DNA from 2 places in the Cupriavidus sp. FW216-B1 genome. Region 1 is predicted to be linked to the other one. Evidence: predicted binding sites of a transcription regulator. Region 1 holds the regulator's gene; the other holds the start of a gene.
The links. The regulator FliA, encoded in region 1, starts transcription of late flagellar genes. The targets are predictions, from matches to a motif close to CTAAAGTTTNNNNNNNNNNNGCCGNTA.
Positions count from the first base shown of each region.

Region 2: a site for FliA is predicted at 7,642-7,668, ahead of flgK (flagellar hook-associated protein FlgK). Genes of this name have one in related genera too.

Region 1 covers NZ_JBYTEL010000035.1:23,463-33,096, reverse strand. The annotation lists gene flhB (flagellar biosynthesis protein FlhB) at 1-785, shown strand, start outside; gene flhA (flagellar biosynthesis protein FlhA) at 782-2,872, shown strand; gene flhF (flagellar biosynthesis GTPase FlhF) at 2,886-5,369, shown strand; gene AC3WXD_RS33805 (MinD/ParA family ATP-binding protein) at 5,373-6,200, shown strand; gene AC3WXD_RS33800 (RNA polymerase sigma factor FliA) at 6,244-6,960, shown strand; gene AC3WXD_RS33795 (flagellar protein FlhE) at 6,957-7,397, shown strand; gene hpaH (2-oxo-hept-4-ene-1,7-dioate hydratase) at 7,542-8,345, opposite strand; gene AC3WXD_RS33785 (5-carboxymethyl-2-hydroxymuconate Delta-isomerase) at 8,386-8,778, opposite strand; gene hpaD (3,4-dihydroxyphenylacetate 2,3-dioxygenase) at 8,789-9,634, opposite strand, start outside.
Region 2 covers NZ_JBYTEL010000007.1:12,900-22,533, reverse strand. The annotation lists gene araD (L-arabinonate dehydratase) at 1-1,044, opposite strand, end outside; gene AC3WXD_RS16650 (HpcH/HpaI aldolase family protein) at 1,121-1,951, opposite strand; gene AC3WXD_RS16645 (Bug family tripartite tricarboxylate transporter substrate binding protein) at 1,960-2,952, opposite strand; gene AC3WXD_RS16640 (LacI family DNA-binding transcriptional regulator) at 3,095-4,126, shown strand; gene flgL (flagellar hook-associated protein FlgL) at 4,307-5,536, opposite strand; gene flgK (flagellar hook-associated protein FlgK) at 5,601-7,520, opposite strand; gene flgJ (flagellar assembly peptidoglycan hydrolase FlgJ) at 7,712-8,764, opposite strand; gene AC3WXD_RS16620 (flagellar basal body P-ring protein FlgI) at 8,766-9,634, opposite strand, start outside.

The DNA.
Region 1 (9,634 bases):
CCCTCGCACCCGATTTCTCCCGCCTGTCCCCGCTCAAGGGCGTGGGCCGCCTGTTTTCCTCGCAATCGCTGGTGGAGCTGGCCAAGGCCATCGCCAAGGCCCTGCTGGTGGGCAGCGTGGCGGCCTGGGTGCTGTGGCACCGCCTGGGCGAGGCGGTGGCGCTGATGAACGCGCCGCTGCACGAGGCGCTGCTGCACATGCTGGAGTTCGTGCTCCACTGCTGCGGCCTGATCGCCGCCTCGCTGGTGCTGGTGGCGGCGCTCGACGTGCCCTGGCAGTACTGGACCTTCTTCAAGAAGCTGCGCATGACCAAGGAAGAGGTCAAGCAGGAGCACAAGGACAGCGAGGGCGACCCCCACATCAAGAACCGCATCCGCCAGCAGCAGCGCGCGATGGCGCGCCGCCGCATGATGTCCGAGGTGCCCAAGGCCGACGTGGTCGTGACCAACCCGACCCACTTCGCCGTGGCGCTGCGCTACGAGGAAGGCCGCATGGGCGCGCCGCGCGTGGTCGCCAAGGGCAGCGAGGAAGTGGCCGCGCGCATCCGCGAGATCGCCGCCGAGCACAACGTGCCGCTGCTGTCGGCGCCGCCGCTGGCGCGCGCGCTGCACCGCCACGTCGAGCTGGGCCACGAGATCCCGTCCGGCCTCTACACCGCCGTGGCCGAAGTGCTGGCCTGGGTCTATCAACTGAAGCACTGGCACCACACCAACGGCCCGCACCCGCAGGCGCCCGCGGACCTGCTGGTGCCTGACGAACTCGCCGTACCGGAAAGCCACGCATGAACGCACTGACCTCGCTGTTCAACCTGCCCGGCGCGCGCGCCGGCGGCGGCCAGATGAAGGCCCTGGCAGGGCCGCTGCTGATCATCATGATCCTGGGCATGATGATCCTGCCCCTGCCGCCCTTCGTGCTGGACTTGTTGTTTACGTTCAACATCGCGCTGTCGATCATGGTGCTGCTGGTGGGCATGTACACGCAGAAGGCGCTGGACTTCGCCGCCTTCCCGTCGGTGCTGCTGTTCTCCACGCTGCTGCGCCTGTCGCTCAACGTGGCCTCCACGCGCGTGGTGCTGCTCGAGGGCCACACCGGTCCGGACGCCGCCGGCAAGGTGATCGAGGCCTTCGGCCACTTCCTGGTGGGCGGCAATTTCGCGGTGGGCATCGTGGTGTTCGCCATCCTGGTGGTGATCAACTTCATGGTCATCACCAAGGGCGCGGGCCGCATCGCCGAAGTCGGCGCGCGCTTCATGCTCGACGCCATGCCGGGCAAGCAGATGGCGATCGATGCCGACCTCAACGCCGGCCTCATCAACGAAGAAGGCGCCAAGAAGCGCCGCGCCGAAGTGGCGCAGGAATCGGACTTCTACGGCGCGATGGACGGCGCCAGCAAGTTCGTGCGCGGCGACGCCATCGCCGGCCTGCTGATCATGTTCATCAACATCGGCGCCGGCATGGTGGTGGGCATGCTCCAGCACGACCTGGACTTCTCCACCGCGGTGCGCAACTACACGCTGCTGACCATCGGCGACGGCCTGGTGGCGCAGATCCCCGCGCTGGTGATCTCCACCGCCGCGGGCGTGATCGTCTCGCGCGTGGCCAACGAGCAGGACGTGGGCCAGCAGCTCACCGGCCAGCTTTTCTCCAACCCGCGCGTGATGTACCTGACCGGCGGCATCATCGGCATGATGGGCCTGATCCCCGGCATGCCGCATTTCGCCTTCCTGCTGTTCGCCGGCGCGCTGGTGTGGTTCGGCCGCTACGTGTCGCGCCGCGACGTGGCGGCGGCGCAGGACAAGAAGCGCGAGGAGCGCGTGCCCGCCACCGCGCCGGAATCGACCGAGGCGAGCTGGGACGACGTCTCGCTGGTCGACCCGCTCGGCATGGAAGTGGGCTACCGCCTGATCCCGCTGGTGGACCGCGCGCAGAACGGCGAGCTGCTGGGCCGCATCAAGAGCATCCGCAAGAAGGTGGCGCAGGAGATCGGCTTCCTGGTGCCGGTGGTGCACATCCGCGACAACCTCGAGCTCAAGCCCAACGCCTACCGCATCTCGCTCAAGGGCGTGGAGATCGGCCGCGGCGAGGCCTCGCCGGGGCAGTGGATGGCCATCAACCCCGGCCAGGTGTCCGGCGCGCTGCCCGGCGCGCCCACGCAGGACCCGGCCTTCGGCCTGCCGGCGGTGTGGATCGACGCCGCGCTCAAGGAGCAGGCGCAGACCTACGGCTACACCGTGGTGGACGCCAGCACGGTGGTGGCGACCCACCTCAACCACCTGATCCACCTGCACGCGGCCGAGCTGCTCGGCCGCCAGGAAGTGCAGGCGCTGCTGGACCGCATCGCCAAGGAGTCGCCCAAGCTCACCGAGGACCTGGTGCCCAAGGTCATCACGCTCACGGCGCTGCAGAAGATCCTGCAGAACCTGCTCGACGAAAGCGTGCCGATCCGCGACATGCGCACCGTGCTGGACGTGGTGGCCGAGCACGCGCCCAAGATCAGCGACCCGAACGAGCTCACCGCGCTGGTGCGCGTGGCGCTGGGCCGCGCCATCACCCAGCAGTGGTTCCCCAACGGCGCGGACCTGCAGGTGATCGGCCTCGACGCGGGGCTGGAGCGCGTGCTGTCGCAGGCGCTGACCAACGGCGGCGGCATCGAGCCGGGCCTGGCCGACGCGCTGCTGCAGCAGACCCAGGCCGCGGTATCGCGCCAGGAACACCTGGGGCTGGACCCCGTGCTGCTGGTGCCGCATCCGCTGCGCCCGCTGCTGGCACGCTTCCTGCGCCGCACCATGCCGCAGCTCAAGGTGCTCTCGCATGCCGAGGTGCCGGACAACCGAAACATCAGGATCACCGCCATGATCGGCGGCGCAGCGTGAGGGATGACGCAAGATGAGCGTAGCTAAATTCGTTGCGGCCAACGGCCGCGAGGCCCTGCGCCAGGTGCGCGAGGCGATGGGCCCGGACGCCGTGGTGCTGTCCAACCGCACCGTCGAGGGCGGCGTGGAGATCGTCGCCATGCGCGACACCGATCTCGGCGCGATTTCCAGCAACGCCCCGGTCTTCACGCCGCCGCCGGCCACCGTGGCGGTCGACGGCGCGCTGGGCGACCTGCGCGGCGAACTGCAGAACATGCGCGCCATGATGGAGCGCCAGTTCGCCGGCCAGGCCGCGGCCGTCGGCACGCACAGCCTGCCCGCCACCGGCGGCGACCCGCTGCGCGACTCGCTGTTCAACTGGCTGGTCACGGCCGGTTTCTCCGGCCAGCTCGCGCGCACGCTGCTGGGCCACCTGCCGCTCGGCCACGACCGGCCCGCCGCCATGACCTGGATCCGCCAGGAGCTGGCGCGCAAGGTGCCGGTGCTCGGCGACGAGGACGCGCTGTTCGCGCAGGGCGGCGTGCTGGCGCTGGTCGGCCCCACCGGCGTGGGCAAGACCACCACCACCGCCAAGCTGGCCGCGCGCTTCGTGCTCAAGCACGGCCCGGAACGGCTCGCGCTGCTGACCACCGACACCTTCCGCATCGGCGCGCACGAGCAGCTGCGCATCTACGGCGACATCCTCGGCGTGCCGGTGCACGCGGTCAAGGACGCCTCCGACCTGCGCTTCGCGCTGGCCGCGCTCAGCGAGAAGCACCTGGTCATCATCGACACCGTCGGCATGAGCCAGCGCGACCGCAGCCTGTCCGAGCAGATCGCCATGCTGGGCGGCGTGCAGGCCCCGGTGCAGCGCATCCTGCTGCTCAACGGCGCCAGCCACGGCGACACGCTCAACGAAGTGGTGCACGCCTACCGCCACGACACCTCGCCCGACGGCGGCATCGACGGCTGCATCGTCAGCAAGCTCGACGAAGCCACGCACCTGGGCTCGGTGCTCGACGTGGTGATCCGCCACCGCCTGCCGGTCTACTACGCCTCCACCGGCCAGCGCGTGCCCGAGCACCTGGAGCTGGCCAGCGGCACCGCCCTGGTCGAGCGCGCCTTCCAGACCCCGCGCCGCGGCTCCGTGTTCGCCGAGGCCGAAGCCGCGCGCCGCGCCTTGCCCGCGCGCGGCGAAGGCGCCGCCGCCACCGGCGCCGACGGCATGCTGCGCTCGCTGACCGACAGCGCCAACGCCGTGAGCGACTGCGTCGACCAGCTCGACGGCGGCAACTACGGTTTCGACCTGGTGCGCACGCTCTGGCAGCAGCGCGCGGACAGCGCGCCCTCGGCGCGGCTGATGGCGCAGCACGTGCGCGAGTCCGTCTGCCGCGATCTGGTGCGCCAGTGCGACCGCTTCGTGCTCGCGCTGAGCGCCGTGGTGGCCGCGCCCGCGGCCGGCCGCCGCGCCGCGCGCCCGTGGCTGCACACGCTGTGGCTGGCCGACCGCGACGGCCTGCCGCTGGCCGCCGCCGTGGCGCCCGGCGGGCGCACCGCGCCGGTGCTGCAGGCCACGCAAGGCGGCTGGGAGACCGACGCGGTCAACCTGGCCGCCACCATCGCCGCCACGCGCACCGTCGTCAACGTGCTCGACGCTATGCCGGCGCCGGCCATGCTGGCGCGCTGGCAGACCGCGGGCGAGCGCTGGCTCACCGCCACCCGCAGGACCACGCGCGTGGTCAGCGGCGGCGCCGCGCTGAAGGTCGACGCGCTGGCCGACACGCTGACCTTCCACGCCGTCGAGGAAATGGAATACCGCGGCCGCGCCGCCGCGCAGTGGGTCGCGCAGGCGCCGGTGCGCGTGCTGGAAAGCCAGGTGCGCGGCGCGCGCGGCGCCGAGGGCGGCATCGAAGCCGGCCTGCTGGTCTCGCGCGTGGTCGATCTCGACAACGGCCAGACCCTGGCCGTGCAGTACCTGCTGTGCGATCCCGCGCTGCTCGGCGAGGGCGCGCAGCTGGCGCGCTGGGCGCGCTGGGCCGAAGACGGCGAGGCACAGCTGCGCACGCTCGGCCATGCGCTCGACCACCTGAGCCAGGGCGAGCGCCAGGACGGCGCCGGCGATGCCGCCCAGGCCGAGGGCCAGGCCTGCGCGCGCCTGCTGGCCCTGCAGATGGCCATCGCCTCGCTGCGCCTGGAGCAGGCCGGCGACACCGAGGCCGCCGCCTTCCTCGCGCGCCTGTCGGCGCGCGCGCCGGCGCGCCAGACCCCGAACGCCGCGGTGCTGGTCGAAGGCATGGGCCGCCTGCTGGCGCTGCTGGACGTGCTGGAGAACTACCCCGCGCGCAACGGCCGCGCCGCCGTCCGCGATGCGGCGCCCGCTGTTTCAGCCGCTGTTTCTGCCACTGTCTCCACCGCCGCTTCCACCGCCATTTCCACCGTCGCTTCCGCCACGGAGGCGGACGCCTTTACCGACAGCAGCCGCATGTTCAAGGCACTGGCGCAGGTGCAGGGAGAGTAAGACGTGAATTCTCTCGCCCTCGACCAGGCCGAAAGCCTGCGGCGCATGCTGGCGCCGCGCGTCACGCGCCGCATCGCGGTGGTGGCGAGCGACGCCGGCGCCGGCGCCACCACGGTCGCGCTCGGCCTGGCCAACGCGCTCGCCATGCAGGGCGAGCGCGTGCTGCTGATCGACGAAGACCGCACCGGCGCGCGCGCCACGCGGCTGTCCGGGGCGGCGCCCGCCGACACGCTGGACGCGGTGCTGGGCGGCGCCGCCACGCTCGAGGCCGCGCTCGGCCAGCGTCCCGCCGGCGCCATCGGCGTGCTGCCCGCCAGCGCCCAGGCCGGCGGCGACCTGCAACTGCTCAACGGCTACCGCACCGTGCTCAGCGATGCGCGCGGCGACGCCGATGGCGCGCTGTCGCCGATGGCCGCCGCGGCCCACAACCTGATCGTGGTGCTGCGCGCGGAGCCGGCCTCGATCAAGGCCGCCTACGCCTGCATCAAGCAGCTCAACCATCTCTACGCCTGCCGCCGCTTCCACCTGGTGGTCAACGCCGCGCCCAGCGACGCGGCCGCCACCGCGGTGCTCGGCAACCTGGCGCGCACCGCCAGCCAGTACCTCGGCGTGGACGCGCGCGCGGCGGGCAGCCTGCCGCTCGACCCGCTGGTCGCGCGCAGCGCGGCGCTGGGCCGCTGCGTGGTCGAAGCCTTCGCGGCCGCGCCGGCCACGGCCGCCCTGCGCCGCCTGGCCACCGGCGTCGCCGCCTGGCCGTCGCCCGCGGCGGCGGAAAACCGTTCAACCCCTCCGGCCACGCCCCTGGCGCCGCCGGCCACGGCCCTGGCCTGAACGCCGGGCCTGCAAGCAAGCTAGGACTCACGAGAATTCCACCATGTACACGATTCAGGGAAAGCTCGAACAGACGGATACGGTGACCGCGCATGCGTCGCTGGTGCGTCGCATCGCCTTGCAACTCGCCGCCAAGCTGCCCGCCAGCGTCCAGCTCGACGACCTGATCCAGGCCGGCATGATCGGCCTGCTCGATGCCGCCAAGCGCTACGAAGATACCCACGGCGCGCGCTTCGAGACCTACGCCAGCCAGCGCATCCGCGGCGCCATGCTCGACGAGGTGCGCGCCAACGACTGGCAGTCGCGCAGCCTGCGCCAGTTCACGCGGCGCATCGAGCGTACCGTGCGCGGCCTCGAGCAGACGCTCGGCCGCACGCCGCTGGACTCCGAGGTGGCGCAGGAGCTGGAGCTGCCGCTGGAGGAATACCAGACCCTGCTCAACGAGGTCTACGGCTGCCAGTTGCTGCACTATGAAGACTTCGAGCGCTCCGGCGAGGAAGATTTCCTGGACCGCCACCTGAGCGTCAGCGACGACGGCAACCCGCTCACCGTGCTGATGGAAAGCGGCATGCGCGAAGCGCTGATCCGCGCCATCGAGCGCCTGCCCGAGCGCGAGAAGCTGGTGCTGTCGCTGTGCTACGACCAGGAGCTCAACCTGCGCGAGATCGGCGCCGTGCTCGACGTCACCGAATCGCGCGTGTGCCAGATCCGCAGCCAAGCCATCACGCGCCTGCGCTCCCAACTGCGCGGCCTGCTATGACCCTGCCGCTGCGCTGGTCCCGCTGTCTCGCCGTGGCGGCGCTGGCCGCCTGCGGCGGCCACGGCTGGGCCGGCCCAGCCGGGCAGACGCTGCACTCGTGGTCCGCTTCCGTGAGCGGCCCCGCGCTGTACGGCAAGGGCCTGCGCACCGTCTCCGCGCCCATCACGCCCACCGGCTACCTGCCGCAGGCCGAAGGCGCGATCACCACGGTGCGCTGGCGCTACGCCTTCAACCGCACGCCGCCGCACGACCTGCAGGCCTACCTGTGCAACGCGCAGCGCTGCGTGCTGCTGTCCGGCGCCGAAGGGCTGACCGATGCGTTCGGCGGCGACGATGCCGCCAACGGTTTCGTCTTTGCGTTCCAGGTGCCGGGCAGGGGCGCGCTGACGCCGGTCCTGCAAGGGCAGTCGGGGCAGGTGGTGGTGGGATACCGGTAGGCGTCGGCGGTCCCTTCTCCGGCGGTTCCTTCTCTTCACGGCGCGCTGGCCGCCGGTGCCGCGCAGCACGGGCTGGTCTGTGCATGGCCGATCTGCAGGCATTGCCTGAACGGGTTCGGCGGGACGTTCATAGATCTCCGGGGTTCAGGCGAAGCGGCAGGAAATGCTGCCGAGCCGGTCGTAGTCGGCATGGAAGGTGTCGCCGGGCGCCGCCGCCACCGGGCGGGTGAAGGAGCCGCCCAGGATCACCTGGCCGGCCTCCAGCGTGACGTCGTAGGGTGCCAGCTTGTTGGCCAGCCAGGCCACGCCCCTGGCCGGGTGGTTGAGCACCGCCGCGGAAACCCCGGATTCCTCGATCACGCCGTTGCGGTAGAGGATCGCCGGCACGCGGCGCAGGTCGATCTCGTCCGGCCGCACGGCGCGCCCGCCCATGACCACCCCGGCGTTGGCGGCGTTGTCGGAGATGGTGTCGACGACCTTGCGCGTGGCTTTGGTCTCCGGGTCCACCTGCTCGATGCGCGCGTCGATGATCTCCAGCGCCGGGATCACCCATTCGGTGGCGTCGAGCACGTCGAACAGGCTGACGCCGGGCCCGCGCAGCGGCTTGCCGAGGATGAACGCCAGCTCCACTTCGACGCGCGGCACGATGAAGCGCGCGCACGGAATGTCGCCGCCTTCGTCGAAGAACATGTCGTCGAGCAGCGCGCCGTAGTCCGGCTCCGCGATGTTCGACGAGACCTGCATGGCGCGCGAGGTCAGGCCGATCTTGTGGCCCTTGAGCATGCGGCCGCCGGCGATCTTCTGCGCCACCCAGGCGCGCTGGATGGCGTAGGCGTCCTCGATGGCCAGGGCCGGGTAGTCGAGGGAAAACTGCCGCACCTGCCGGCGCGAGCGCTCGGCGGCGTCGAGGCGGGTGGCGGCTTCCTGGATTAGGGTGGAGTCGAGCATGGGGATATCTCTCGGCGGGGGTTGACCGCGGCGGCTGGCGTCAGCCCGCCTGGCCCTTGAGGAAGGCGTGGACGTTGTTCTGCTTGAAGTTGAGCTCCGCATCCAGCTCGCTCATCTCGAAAGACAACGCCAGCGGGCGCCGCGCCTGCAGTTCGGCGAAGTGCGCCTTGATTACCGCGAACAGTGCGTCGGCGACCTGCCGGCGGGTTGCCAGGTCGCGCCCGGCGCCCACCTTCAGGCTCATGTGGACGAAGGCGTAGTCGTGCCGGCCGTCGGCCATGCGCCAGGTGTCGATGCGCACGGCGCGGCTGCGGATGCCGCCGAGCGGGAAGATTCCGCTCGCGCCGAGACAGGCATGGACCTGCTCGAACAGGCCGGGCAGGTCGGCCTCGGCTTCGATGTTGTGGGTGTACTCGGCGATGAAGTGCGGCATGGCGGCTTCCTCAGAGGCGGCTGGCGCAAGGGTTGCCGGCGCCGGCCCAGGCCTGCGCGGCGGGTATCGCCGCGCCGTCCTGCGGGGTGACCGGGAGCACGGCGTTGGTCTGCCCGGTGCCGGAGGAACCGAAGTAGGGCGTCACCACCTCCGCCTTGCCGTCATAGGCGGACCAGCCGAGCGCGCCCAGCAGCATGGCGGTGTCGTGCATGAAGCCTTCGCCGTGGCCCTTGGCGGCGTACTCGGGCAGCATGTCGCAGAAGGCCCGCCACTCGCCTCGCTGCCACATCGCCAGCACCTGATGGTCGAGGGTCTCGAGGAACGGGGTCCAGATGCGGTCGGCGAACGACGGCGCCTGGCCGTTCTGGGCGAAACGGTGGGACAGCGAGCCGCTGGCCAGGAAGGCCACGGTGCCGTCGTAGTGTTCCTCGACCGCCTTGCGCATGGCCCAGCCCAGGCGCGCGCTGTCGTTGAGATAGTGCACCGTGCACATCGCCGAGACCGAGATCACCTTGAAGTGCTGGTCCTGGTTCATGTAGCGCATCGGCACGAGCGTGCCGTACTCGGGCGCGAGCGTGGTGGCGTCGTGGGCCAGCACGTCCACGTCCATGGCCCTGCAACCATCGGCGAGGATGCGCCCGAGTTCGGGGTTGCCCGGGAAGCCGTACTCCATGTTGGCGATGAAGTGCGGCAGTTCGTTGCTGGTGTACAGCCCTTCGAAGCGCGGCGCGCAATTGACGTGGTAGCCGGCATTGACGAGCCAGTGGGTGTCGAACACCACGATGGTGTCCACCCCCAGCTCGCGGCAGCGGCGGCCGATCTCCTTGTGGCCGTCGATGGCGGCCTGGCGGCTGCC
Region 2 (9,634 bases), on a different contig from region 1:
GGTGCGGCCGTTGACGGTGAGCTCGCCGGGCGAGAGGAAGCCCAGCAGCTTGCGCATCAGCGCGGGCAGGCCGCCGGCGTAGTAGAAATCCTCCATCAGGTACTTGTCGCCGCTCGGCCGCACGTTGGCGATGACCGGCACCACCCGGCTCGCGCGGTCGAAGTCGTCCAGCGTCACGTCGTGGCCGGCGCGGCGCGCCATGGCGATCATGTGGATCACGGCATTGGTCGAGCACCCCATCGCCATCGCCACGGCGATGGCGTTGTCGAACGCGCCGCGGCTGAGGATGCGGCCCGGCACCAGGTCTTCCCACACCATCTCGACGATGCGGCGCCCGGAGGCCGCGCACATGCGCACGTGATTCGCGTCGGGCGCCGGGATCGACGACGCGCCCGGCAAGGTCATGCCCAGCGCTTCCGCCACGCCGGTCATGGTCGACGCGGTGCCCATCGTCATGCAGTGGCCGTGGCTGCGCGCGATGCCGCCCTCGATGTCCTGCCAGTCCTGGTCGTTGATGACGCCGGCGCGCCGCTCGTCCCAGAACTTCCAGGCATCCGAGCCCGAGCCCAGTATCTTGCCGTGCCAGTTCCCGCGCAGCATCGGGCCGGCGGGCACGTAGATCGCGGGCAGCCCCGCGCTGATGGCGCCGAGCAGCAGCCCCGGCGTGGTCTTGTCGCAACCGCCCATCAGCACCACGCCGTCGACCGGATGCGAGCGGATGAGCTCCTCCGCCTCCATCGCCAGCATGTTCCGGTACAGCATGGTGGTCGGCTTGACGAAGTTCTCCGACAGCGACAGCGCCGGCAGTTCCAGCGGGAAGCCGCCGGCCTGCAGCACGCCGCGCTTGACGTCCTCCACGCGCGTCTTGAAGTGGGCGTGGCACGGATTGATGTCCGACCACGTGTTGATGATGGCGATGACCGGCTTGCCCGCCCAGTCGGCCGGGGCATAGCCCATCTGCATGATGCGCGAGCGGTGGCCGAATCCTCGGAGGTTGTCCGGCGCGAACCACCGGGCGCTGCGCAGCTCTTCTGCTTTCTTCATGGTCACTGTGGAATCTGGGTCGGGTATGGGTTCGGACGCGCCTCAGATGCGCGTCTGACGCCGTGCCTGCGCTCGCTCAGTAGCCGCCGGGCGCGGGGGCGGCGCTCGCCTGGCCCGGGTTGCGAAAGCGCGCCGCGGCGGCGTCGAGCCCGTTTCTCAGCATGACGGTATCGAGCGCCACCGCGACGAACTGCGCGCCAAGCGCCAGGCATTCGCGCGCGCGCGCCTCGTCCACCATGAGGATGCCGGGCGCCTTGCCGCAGGCGCGGATCCGGCGGATGGCGTCGTCGATGGCGCCGCTGACGGCGGGATGGCCGGCGTTGCCCGGATAGCCCAGGCTCGCGGACAGGTCGGCGGGACCGATGAAGATGCCGTCGATGCCATCGACCGCGGCGATCGCCTCGATCTGGTCGAGCGCCTCGGCCGTCTCCACCTGCACCAGCACGCACAGTTCCTCGGCCGCGCGCGCCACGTAGTCCGCCGTGCGGCCGAAGTTCGCGGCGCGCGTGGAGCCGCCCATGCCGCGGATGCCGGGAATGCCGGCGCTCGGGTAGCGCGTCGCCAGCACGGCGGCGCGCGCTTCCTCGGCATTCTGGACGAAGGGCAGCAGCAGGGTCTGCGCGCCGATGTCGAGGTAGCGCTTGATCAGGACGGGATCGTTCCACGCCGGCCGCACCACCGCGTGCGCGGGCAGCATGCCCTCGGGCGGCTGCGCCGCGGCGGTGGCCTGCAACTGGCTCAGCATGAGCGGCACATCCGTGGGCGTATGTTCCGTGTCCAGCAGCACCCAGTCATAACCGGCACCCGCGATGAGCTCGGACACGTATGGCGACGGAATGGTCGACCACACGCCGATCTGCGCGCGCCCGCTCTGCAGCGCGCGCTTGAAATGATTGATAGGCAGCATGTCTGTACTTAATTCGTCCGGATGTTGGCGCTCTTGACGACGGGTACCCAGCGGGCGACTTCGGCCGAGATGAAGCTCGCGGCCTGCTCCGGCGTGCCCGGCGTCGAGACGCTGTTGATCTTGGCGAGCTGGGCGACGACGTCCGGCTGCTTCAGGATTTCCTGGCAGGCCTTGTTCAGCCGCTGCACGATTTCCGGCGGCATCCCGGCGGGGCCCTCCAGGCTCGTCCAGGAGTAATTGACGATGCGCGGCTGGCCGGCCTCCGGCATGGTCGGCGTGTTCGGCAACGCTTCCAGCCGCTGCGAGCCGGCCACGGCCAGCGCCTTGAGCTTGCCGCCCTGCACGAACGTCACCGCCGACGTCGCCGGCACGAACAGCAGGTCCAGCTGCCCGCCGATCAGGTCCGTCATGGCGGGCACGTCGCCCTTGTAGGGCACCGAGTTCAGCGAGATCCCGACGGTCTGCTTGAACAGCTCCGTCGTCACGTGGCTGGAAGAGCCGATCCCGGTCAAGGCGACATTCAGCGAATTCGGGTGCGCCTTGGCCAGCGCGATCAGCTCCGCCACGGTGTTGGCCTTGAGCTGGGGCGCCGCCACCAGCAGCATGGGCGCGCGGCTCAGCATCGCGATATGCGTGAAGTCCTTGCGCGCGTCGTAGCGCACGTTCGCGTTCACCAGCTGGTTGATCGCATGCGTGCCGGGCCCGCCGATCACCAGCGTGTAGCCGTCCGGCGCGGCGCGGGCCACCATGTCCGAGCCGAGCGAACCGTTCACGCCCGGCCGGTTTTCCACCACGAACGCCTGGCCGAGCACACGGCCCAGCTGGTTGGCGATCAGCCGGCCGACCACGTCGGTCTGGCCGCCCGGCGGGAACGGCACCACCACCGATACCGGCCGGGAAGGATAGGTGTCCGCGAAGGCGCTGCCCAGCGGGGCGAGCAGGCCGGCCAGCAGACAGAACAGAACAGTGCGGCGATTGGCCGCGCGCGAGCGATGATCCATCGTTTGTCTCCTCTTATGATTGCGCAATCATATCCCCTGGAGCCGAGGAAGAATCAGGCGAAACAAGGGATGACCGCTGATATTTTGTGTTGCCATCATGATTGCCGTAACATTGCAATCATTTGACGTCGACAAGGCACAGATGGCTTCCCGTCCCGCGAGCGTGGCGCCCACGCTGAAAGACCTCGCCCGCCTCGCGGGCGTGTCCCCCATGACCGCCTCGCGCGCGCTGCACCGCCCCGACCTCGTCGCCGAGACGACGCGCCTGCGCGTGGAAGCCGCCGTCGAACAGACCGGCTACGTGCCCAACTCGCTTGCCGGCGGGCTGACCTCGCGGCAGACGCGCCTGGTGGCGGCCATCGTGCCGTCCATCGGCCACTCGCTGTTCTCCGACATGCTCGACGAACTCGTGGGCACGCTCGAAGCCGAGCGCTACGAGACCACGCTGGGCATTTCCCGCTACGATCCCGTGCGCGAGGAAAACTGGCTCGCGACCATGCTGAGCCGGCGCCCCGACGGCGTCGTGCTGACCGGCATCGAGCACACCGCGCGGACGAGGCGGCTCCTGCTCAACGCCGGCATCCCCATCGTCGAACTATGGGACTACACCCCGCACCCGCTCGACGTGGTGGTCGGGTTCTCGCAGGAAGACGCCGGCCGGGCGGCCTATCGCCACCTGACCGCCTGCGGCTACCGGCGCGCCGCGCTGCTGCGCTCCGACGACAGCCGGGCCGCGCGCCGGGCACTCGGCTTCAGGCGCGCCGCCCTCGAAGCCGGCGCCCCCGAACCCGTAGAGATCGTGTTCCCCGAATCCAACCCCCAGGCCGGCCGCGGCCGCGAAGTGCTGAAGGAACTGCTGCAGCGCGCCCCCGAGACCGACGCCGTCTTCTGCAGCTCCGACGCCCTGGCGCTGGGCGTGCTCGCGCACGCGCATGCCGTCGGCATCCGGGTCCCGGATCAGCTGGGCGTGATGGGCTTCGGCAACCAGGCCCTGGCGATCGACGCCGTCCCAGCGCTGTCGACGCTGTGGGTCGACGGCACGCGCATCGGCAACCGCGCCGCGCGCGCGCTGCTGGCGCGGATGCGGGGGGAGGAAGCGTCGCTGGCGGTGGATGTGGGGTTCGAGACGATTGCGCGGGAGAGTACGGACAAGACGCTGTCCTCATCCGCGTGACAGACGGCGCTCATTTCGGCGACTGCGCCTGTGCCGGTTCGCCCGGTTCGGCGGCGAGCTGGAAAGTCGAGAAGCCCGCATGGGAAGCCAGTTTCCTGGCGGCTTCCCATGCGGGCTTCTCGAGCTTCAATGTGCGAGCCGCGCAAGTTCCGATTCACTCGCGCAACACGCACCCATCCCTTACATATACTTGAACAGATTCATCCCCTGAATCTGCATGAACGACTGCTGCGCCGCCTGCAGCGCCGTCTGGCGCTGGTAATACTCGGTGATCGCCGAGTAGTAATCCAGGTCCTGCAGGCCAGACAGCGTCTGCTTGTAGTTCAGCGAGCGGTTGGAGCCGATGGTGTCGAGCGAGTCGAGTTCCTGCATGCGCGAGCCGACCGAGGACTGCACCGTGCTGACGTTGTCGAGCGAGTTGGCCATCTTGCGGTTGGTGGTGGCCAGCACGTTGCTCAGCGCGGCGCGGTCGGCGTCGGTGACGATGGGCTTGTTGAGCGCGGTGATGACGTCCTGCAGGTTGGCGAAGATGTCGGTGCCGGCCTGCTGCGCGGGCTGCAGGTTGACCACGTCGCCGTCCTTGGGCGCGCCCGTGACCGACAGGGACAGGCCGCCGACCTGGATGCCGGCGCCGTCGGTGTAGTCGACCGGGGTGCCGATGGCCACGGGCGCCGCGCCGCTGTTGTCCATCAACTGGTACTGCATCTTGCCGCTGACGGGGTCGGTGGCGAAGTTGATCGACAGCTTCTTGCCGTAGTCGGCGTTGGTCGGGTCGGTGACGGAGACCGCGCTGAACGTGGCCGTGCCGGTGTTGCCGGCGGGTGCGGAGGCCACGTAGGTCGCGGTGTTCTGCACGCTCATGAAGATGGAGTAGCCGTTGTCGTTGGTCGGCATCTGGCGCGCCACGTCGACCTGCAGCAGTTGCTGGCCGGTGTCGCCGCCGTACTGCACGGCGCCGCTGGCCTTCTTGGAAAACGGCGGCGTGGCGGACTGGTAGCCGGCGAACAGGAACTGGCCGTTGCCGTCGTCGGCGTTGGCCAGGCCCACCAGCTGGTTGTACGCATCCTGCAGCGACGATGCCATCGAGGCGCGGTCGGCGTCGCTCATGGTGCCGTTGCCGGCCTGCACCACCAGGGTCTGGATGTTCTGGATGACCGTGGTCACGCTGTTGAGGGAGTTCAGCTCCATCGACAGGTTGGTGTTGGCCTGCTTGCGCGAGGTGGCGTACTGGTTGTTGATGGCGCTGGACTGCGAGACGATCAGCGCGCGCGTGGCGCCGACCGGATCGTCCGACGGCGTGAGGATGCGGCTGCCGGTGCCGAGCTGCTGCTGCACATGCATCAGGGCGCTCTGCTGGCTGTTCATCGAGGCCAGGCCGAGCTGATAGAGCGTGGAGCTTGCGATGCGCATGTCTGTTCCTTTCTGTGTCCGGGTCGTCGGTGCGATTGGCGGGCGATCTCGATCGGGCGGGCGATCAGCGGCCGATACCGATGATGGTATCGAACAGGTTGGTGGCGGTCTGGATGACCTTGGCGTTGGCCTGATAGAGCTGCTGGAAGCGCAGCATCGAGACCGTTTCCTCATCCATGTTCACGCCGGACACGCTCTGCTGCGCGTTGTTGACCTGGGTGGTCACGCTGTCCTGCGAGGTCGAGGCGATCTGCACCGACTTGGCGCGGCTGCCGACGTCGTTGACGAGCTGGGCGAAGGCGTCGTTGTAGCTGGACACGCCGCCGATGGTCTTGGTGCTCTGCAGCTTGGCCAGCGCCAGCGCGTTGCCGTTGTCGGACACGCCGCTGAGGTTGGGCGCCAGCGTGAAGGTGTCGCCGGCCTTGGGCGCGCCGTCGAAGCTGACGGTGATGCCGTTGAACGAGAACTCGGTGGCGGTGCCGTTGGTCGTCGGGCCGGTGGTCGGCGTGACCGGGTTGCCGGCGGCGTCGGTGAAGACGTAGCCGGTGCCGTTGTAGGTGGCCGTGATGGTGCTGGCCGGCAGGGCGAAGCCCTGGGCGACGCTGCCGACCTTGACGGTGCCGGTGCCGGTGTTGGTGGTGCCGTTGCTGGTGCGCAGCGGGCCCCCGGCGGCGATCTTGGCCGGGTCGGTGATGGCCATGTCCATGGCCGCGGCGGCGTTGCGGGTCGGCTGGATCTGGAACGAGTCGTTGGTGCCCATCGAGGTGGCGGCCGGGATGGTCACGTCCACGCCGTCGGCCGACAGCGTCAGCGGATAGGTGGCGGTAGCGCCGGCCTGGGTGGCCACGACCTTGCTGTCGGAGGCGCGCACCAGGTTGTAGTTGGTGCCGTCGAAGCGCAGCGTGTAGTCGCTGGTGGTGAGCTGGGACGTATCGCTGATCGCCGCCGTGATGCCCGAGGTGCCGGTGTTGGTGCTCTTGGCGATGACCCCGGGCGTGCCCAGCTTGAACAGGTCGCCGCCGATCTGGCCGGTCAGGTCCACGCCCAGCTTGTGCTGGTCGTTGAAGGTCTGCGCCAGCGTGACCGACAGGCGGCCGATGGCGTTCTGCGCCGGGTCCAGGGTCTCGCTGCGGAATTGCAGCAGGCCGCCGAGCGAGCCGCCCTTGAGCGCGCTTTCGTCCATCTGGTACACGTTGCCGTTGGACTGGGTGAACGCGACGGTGGTGCGCGAGGGGTCGTCCGACGACTGCACGGCCTTGAGGTCGTACGAGGTGGAGCCCATCACCAGCGGCTGGCCGTTGCCGACGTAGACGTTGAACACGCCGTCCTGCGGCACCACCTTGACGCCGACGATCTGGGTCAGTTGCTGGACCAGCTGGTCGCGCTGGTCGAGCAGGTCGTTGGGCGGCTGGCCGGCGCCGGCGGCGGTGGCCTGCGTGATCTGGGTGTTGAGCTTGGCGATCTGCTGCGAGTAGGCGTTGACCTGCGTCACCTGGCTCTGGATCTGGGTGTTGACGCCGTCGCGCAGCTGCTGGAAGTAGGCGTTGGAGGCGCGCATCTGGCCCACCAGCGACTGCCCGGCGTTGAGCATGTTCTGGCGCGCGGCGGGGTCGGCCGGCGTGTCGGACACGCCCTGCACGGCGGCGAAGAAGTTCTGCATCAGCGGCGCCAGGCCGCCCTTCTGGTCGGCCAGCAGGTTGTCGATCTGGCTGATCTGGTCGGAGTAGGTCGAGAGCTGGGCGCTCGAGCTCAGGGCGCCGCGCAGCTGGTTGGTCAGGAACTCGTCATAGACGCGCACCACCGAGGTGGTGTTGGAGCCCTGGCCGAAGAAGCCGGCGCTGGTGTACTGGCCGCCGGCCGAGGCGATGATGGTGTTCTGGCGCGTGTAGCCGGGCGTGGCGGCGTTGCTGAGGTTGTGGCCAACCGTGGTCAGCGCGTTCTGCGCCGTGTTCAGGCCCGAAAGTCCGATGTTGAAGAGAGACATGCTCTAGCTCCGCGTCTGGTGGCTGCCGCGCGCCTGACGGGACGATCCGCGCACCGTGGCCGCCAGGGCGCTTCGGTGCCGGTTCGCCGCTGCCTGGATCCACGGCGGTGAATGGTGTAGGTAACGGCAGAAGTACGAAAAGACTTTAGGGGCGGCGGCGGATTTTCCTGCCGGCAGACCGGCAGGCCGCCTCAGACCGGCACCTTGCGCATGATCCGCACGAGTTTCTCCCCGTAGGCGGGATCGGTGGCGTAGCCGGCCCGCTGCAGGCCGCGCGCGGCCTCGTCGGCGCTGCCCGCGGCCAGCACCTCGGCATAGCGCGGGTTGTTGCTCAGCAGGCGGCCGTAGTCGGCGAACGCTTCGTCGTAGGAGCCGTAGGCGCGGAAGCGCGCGCGCACCTTCTGCGGCTGGCCGTCGACGTATTCGGTGGTGGTGATCTCCGCGACCGGCCCCTTCCAGCCGGCGCCGGCCTTGACGCCGAACACGTTGAAGGTGGTGCTGCCGTCCGGGTGGGCGATCTCGCGCCGGCCCCAGCCGGATTCGAGCGCGGCCTGGCCGAGGATCAGCTTGGCGGGCACGCCGGTGGCGCGCGCGGCCGACATCGCCGGCCCCGCCATGCGCGAGACGAAGGCGCTGATGTGGGCCGGCGTGTCTTCCGGCAGCGCCGCGCCGTTGCCCTGCCAGGCGCCGGCGTCCTGGGCCTGGCCCTGGTACTGGCGCAGGCCGGCGGTGGGGTTCCAGTTCGCGCCGGGCACCACGCTGCCCAGGCGCGGCGTATTTCCGTCGCCGCCGCCGTCGCCGTTACGCATGTCGAGCGCGCCGGCCAGGCCGGGCGCGGCGTCGTCCATGCCGGACTGCATCAGGGCCTGCTTCGCGGCCGAGGCGCCGGCGGTGCCGGCCAGTTCCGGCGGCACCGCGGCGCCGCTGGCGCGCGCGAGCTGGCGCACCATGACGTCGGCCAGGCCGATGCCGCGCGTGGACATCTGCTGCGAGAGCTGCTGGTCCATCATCGACATGTAGAGCTTGGTCTGCTCGTTGTCGAACAGGCCATCCTGCGGCGTGGCGTCGCGCATGCTCTTGAGCACCATCTGCGTAAACACCGCCTCGAACTGGCGCGCCGCGGTGCGCAGCGTCTCGGGGGTGGCGCCGGTGCGGGCGCTTTGCTTGAGGCCTTCGAAGCCCTGGGTGTCCAGGGCGAAGCGCTGCGAGAGTTCGGCCTGCGCGGCCATGCGGCTGGCGGACATGTCAGATGATCTCGAGGTCGGCGCGCAGCGCGCCGGCGGCGCGCATGGCTTCCAGGATGGTCTGCAGGTCGGCCGGCGTGGCGCCCAGCGCGTTGAGGCCCTTGACCACCGCGGACAGCGAGGCGCCGGCCCGCACCATCTGCAGCGAGCCGCCCTGCTGCTTCATGTCGATCTGCGAGACCGGCGCGACCACGGTCTGGCCGCCGCTGAACGGCGCCGGCTGGCTGATCACCGGCTGGGTGTTGATCACCACCGAGAGATTGCCGTGCGCGACGGCGCAGTCGTCCACGGTGACGGCCTGGTTCATCACGATCGAGCCGGTGCGGGCGTTGAGGATGACCTTGGCCGCGGCCTTGGCGCGCGTGACCTCGATGTTCTCGATGCGAGCCATGAAGCCCACCCGCGCCGACGGCGCCTGCGGCGTGCGCACCTGCACCACGCGCCCGTCCAGCGCGCTGGCCACGCCGCCGCCCATGTTGCGGTTGATGGCGTCGACCACGCGCTCGGCGGTGCCGTAGTCGGTCTCGCGCAGCTCCAGGTTGAGCAGGCCGCCTTCGGGCTGGAAGGCCGGCACGGCGCGCTCGACGATGCCGCCGTTGGCGATGCGGCCCACCGCGAGCTGGTTGACCTGCACCCGGCTGCCGTTGGCCGACGCGCCCGCGCCGCCCACCAGCATGTTGCCCTGGGCGATGGCGTAGACCTGGCCGTCGGCGCCCTTGAGGGGCGTCATCAGCAGCGTGCCGCCGCGCAGGCTCTTGGCATTGCCCATCGACGACACCACCACGTCGAGCTGGGTGCCGGGCTGCGCGAACGGCGGCAGCGTGGCGGTCACCATCACCGCGGCCACGTTCTTGAGCTGCATGTTCTTGC